Regions from separate parts of the Agaribacterium sp. ZY112 genome, predicted to be linked through region 2. Evidence: predicted binding sites of a transcription regulator. Region 2 holds the regulator's gene; the other holds the start of a gene.
What was found. The regulator LexA, encoded in region 2, represses DNA repair genes until DNA is damaged. The targets are predictions, from matches to a motif close to ACTGTNTNTANANACAGT.
Positions count from the first base shown of each region.

Region 1: a site for LexA is predicted at 1,188-1,205, ahead of dinB (DNA polymerase IV). Genes of this name have one in related genera too.

Region 1 covers NZ_CP166840.1:759,425-761,627, forward strand. The annotation lists gene AB1S55_RS03265 (glycoside hydrolase family 3 C-terminal domain-containing protein) at 1-53, opposite strand, end outside; gene AB1S55_RS03270 (hydratase) at 241-1,014, opposite strand; gene dinB (DNA polymerase IV) at 1,212-2,203, shown strand, end outside.
Region 2 covers NZ_CP166840.1:2,859,457-2,861,659, reverse strand. The annotation lists gene AB1S55_RS12425 (DUF6763 family protein) at 319-630, shown strand; gene lexA (transcriptional repressor LexA) at 768-1,376, shown strand; gene AB1S55_RS12415 (hypothetical protein) at 1,376-1,783, shown strand; gene pepN (aminopeptidase N) at 1,891-2,203, opposite strand, start outside.

The sequences.
Region 1 (2,203 bases), 2.1 Mb from region 2:
ACTAATAACACCGCATAGCGCCAAAGATATTTACTACCCACCACTAAGCCCATATTTGCCTCTTTATTGTTCGTTCTTATTATTCAATGCAGTGGTCACCAAGCCCTGCTAGTTATGCTTGATTCTAGAGGACGACCCAATACATGTAAACGATTACACTTATTGTACCATCTAAGAGCTAGTACCGAATAATCAAGACCGAAGAAATAAACAGGCTAGCCGTATCAGCTAGCCCCGCAACTAAACAGACTCGACCGCACTAAAGCTCACTTCGTACTCACCTAAGCCCTCGTAACAAATACGCGCAGGGACATCAAAAGCAAGTTCAACAATGCCGCAAAATGAGCCTGTGATAAACGCTTGGCCTTTTTTGAAGCTCGTACCACGAGCACACATGTAATTAATCAGCCATAAAATAGGTGCAAAGGCCTGTGGGTTCGGGTGCTTACCATCAAACGCTTGTAAGGTATCGGCTTGCTGCAGGCTCAGCTTAAATGACGATGCCACCTTTCCTTGCTCAAGATCGATCTCCGGCCCAAGATATATGCCTTGATTAAACAGGCCATCGGCGAGTTTTTCACAAAATGCCAGTTCAGCAGCATCAGACCAGCGATCTTGCATCAACTCTAAAGCCATATGTGCTTTGCCAAAGGCTGCGCTGATTTCTTCTTCCGAGCGAGGCTGTTCTTGAGCAGGTAGATCTTCACTTAGTACAAAGGCAATTTCTGGCTCAATTCGTACCTTATTATCATCTGGTATCAACTTACAAACATCGCCACTTTGTTTGGTATTAGCAAAAATAGGGGCGACCACAACGGCATCATCCGCTGGCGGCAGTAAGCACTTCCACGCCGCAATATCATCATCGCGCAATGAAGCCATCGCCGTTTGAACGGCCAAAGCTTCATCCACATTTTGCACGCGAAGCGCCTCTTCAAAGCGCGCTTGCTTAGTAGCAACAACACGCCCGTTTAATAAGCTAGTAGCGATCTTTGAAGCAGATTCTGCATTCATATATAAACATTCCTAAATAAAGCTCATAAGGAGCAAAATTGATAAGCATAATGATCTCGGCATAGTACTACATTGATACAAACCCTATTAATGCCACCCTGCAAAGCAGTTTTAAGCACTTTTCAAAAAACGCCCTTACAAAGGCGAACAAGGCTATATCACTTGCCCAAAGAACTGTATCGATATACAGTTTACTTATGCTTAGAAAAATCATTCATATCGATGCCGACTGCTTCTACGCCGCTGTTGAGATGCGTGATAACCCGAGCCTAAAGGGTCGCCCTATTGCTGTCGGAGGCAATGCCGATAGGCGCGGCGTATTAACCACAGCAAATTACGAAGCGCGTCAGTTTGGAGTGCGCTCTGCGATGAGTTCAGCTCAAGCTTTAAAACTCTGCCCCGACTTACTCATCCTCCCAGTACGCATGCAAGCTTACAAAGATGCGAGCCAACAAATGCATGAGGTCTTTGCAGGCTACACCAAACTTATAGAACCCCTTTCATTGGATGAGGCCTATCTCGATGTTAGTGAATGTAAAGCGTATCAAGGCAGTGCCACTTATATTGCTCAAAGCATCAAAGATAAAATCAAAGCTAAAGTAGGCATTACTGTTTCTGCTGGCGTAGCAAATACTAAGTTTCTTGCAAAAATCGCCAGCGACTGGCAAAAGCCTAACGGCCTGTTTGTTGTACCCCCAGAGCAAGTCGAACGTTTTGTTCATGAGCTGCCCGTTGCCAAAATTCATGGCGTCGGAAAAGTGAGCGCCAACAAACTCCATCAGCTAGGTATATATACTGGTGCCGATATTAAAGAAGCTGGCCTTGTTTTTCTCTGCCAACGCTTTGGGCGTTTTGGTAAACGCTTATTTGAACTCGCAAACGGTGAAGACGGCCGTGAAGTCAGTACTGAGCGTATTCGCAAATCACTCAGTGTAGAAAGGACCTTTAATGAAGACCTCAGAGGCGAGCACGCCAAGCGATACAAGCTAGCAGACGTACACCAAGAATTTCTATTGCGTCTAGCTAGGCTCGATAAGCGCTATCAAATCAAAAACACCTTTGTGAAGCTGAAATTCAGTGACTTCAGCACAACCACTCTTGAACAAAAAGGTAGCGATATTAGCCCAGTAAACTATCAAGAGCTAATGTCTAAAGCCCTAGAGCGCAGCCCCCTCCCTATACGCCTGCT
Region 2 (2,203 bases):
CAACAGTGTTAAAAATAGGCATACAAATTCAATAACTTAGCCGATTTTGCTTAACATCAAGCACCTAAACACTCCGCCTGCAAGTGCTTTATTTATTGCTGCAACGCGCTTAAAACAGTGGTAATTTTAAATCGAAGGCAAGACGAAAACAGCTGTACCCTTGACAACCATAGCTCTGACAAATTGAGAGCTTAAACACAAAACAGGAGTAATTTAACTCAAGGGATTCGGATCGGAAGCCAACACAACTCGACCAGCCTTCGTTTATTAGCTAACGGCCATCTTGGCCAAGCACAATGACGTTATGGAGGCATGCATATGGCATCCTACTACCCCTTAGTTGGGACTTGGTATCGAGACCAAGAAACACAACAACGTTTTGAAGTTGTTGCCATTGATGAAAAGCAACGCACGATTGAAATCCAATACTTTGATGGCGATATCAGCGAATTCGACATTGAATCCTGGGGCAGCCTTAGCGCGATTGAGACCGATGCGCCAGAAGAAGCCTATTCAAGTTTAGAAGGCGTATCCCCCTTTGCTGACAATGGCGATAGCCATTATTTATACGCAAACCCACTGGAATCAATTGAGCCCGACAGCTTTACAGGTTACGACGACCCTTTTTAAGGCAAACTAAGGCCTTAGCTTCAGTAACAGCCCTGAGTGAGATGAACTTTTTTCACTCAGGCTATTGCACTGTATAAAACACTGTATATAATCAGTTTGACTGTATAAAACAACAGTGTGACAGGAAGCAAGGCTATATGACCAAGTTAACGGCTCGCCAACAACAAATATTCGACCTTATTAAGTCCCATATAGACGATACAGGTTACCCGCCTACTCGTGCCGAAATTGCACAAGTGTTTGGCTTTCGCTCGGCCAATGCTGCCGAAGAGCACCTAAAAGCACTCGCACGAAAAGGGGTGATTGAGATGGTGCCAGGAGCTAGCCGAGGTATTCGCCTACCAGATCACCACACTGGCATCCCTCTAGTTGGTCGTGTTGCAGCAGGCAACCCAATCCTAGCTGAACAGAATATCGAAGAGCATGTACAAATCGCTGAAGGCCTCTTCCACCCTCAAGCCGACTACCTTCTGACGATTCATGGAATGAGCATGAAAGACGCAGGTATTTTTGATGGTGACTTACTTGCAGTTCACAGCACCGATCAGGCTCGAAACGGGCAAATTGTTGTCGCTAGAATAGAAGATGAAGTCACGGTGAAACGCTTCCGCCGTGAAGGCAACAATTCAGTCGTTGAACTTTGGCCGGAAAACCAAGACTTTGAAGTGATTAAAGTCGACTTGCGCGACGCCAACTTTGCGATTGAAGGTTTAAGCGTTGGCGTCATTCGCCGAGGACTGCACTAATGTTAGCCCGACAACACAGCCAGCTATCTGAGCCAGGCCTCAGTGAGCTTATCGTACCCGCTTGGCAAGAAACAACGGCCGAGCTCACCATGCCCATGCTTGCCCATTTAAGCCATCAATCAGGCAATCGCTGGCTAACATGGATTGGTTCTAAACTGCCAAGCAAAACCGAGCTTGATGCTTATGGCTTTAATCAAAGAACATTGCGATTAATGCGAAGCAAAGATGATGCTGAGAACCTTTGGATGATGTGGGAAACACTCAATACAGGCACATCTGCTTTTGTTGTTGCCTTCTTTGACGATAAAAACTGCCGTATTCATCGCCAAGAGCGAAGCCATCTAGAGCAAGCGTGCTATAGCGGTAATGCTCGAGCACTACTCATTCAACAGCCAAGCACGTCATAACCGAGTTTTCTCTCAATAATAAAAAAGCCGCATAGAGTATGTTCATACGGCTTTTTTTATTCGTTTAGCTTGCAACTTATTACGAGTTGCAAGCTAAAAGCCAAACCTTACTTATCAGCAAGTGTTTTACTAACAACCTCAAATACGTCTTTAGACAAGCTTGGCTCTGCCTGAATACGCTCAAGCTGTTCTTTCATCAGAGCTTGGCGCACACCATCATAACGTCGCCATTGAGTCAGCGGTGTTAATAAACGTGAAGCAATTTGTGGATTTGCTTTATTCAAACGCAATATTTCATCAGCAAGGAAACGATAAGCCTCTCCGTTTTTCGCATGAAAACACCAAGTATTAGCATTACAAAAAACACCCACTAAAGAGCGAAGCTTATTTGGGTTTAAGGAATCAAAGGCCTCGTGCTTA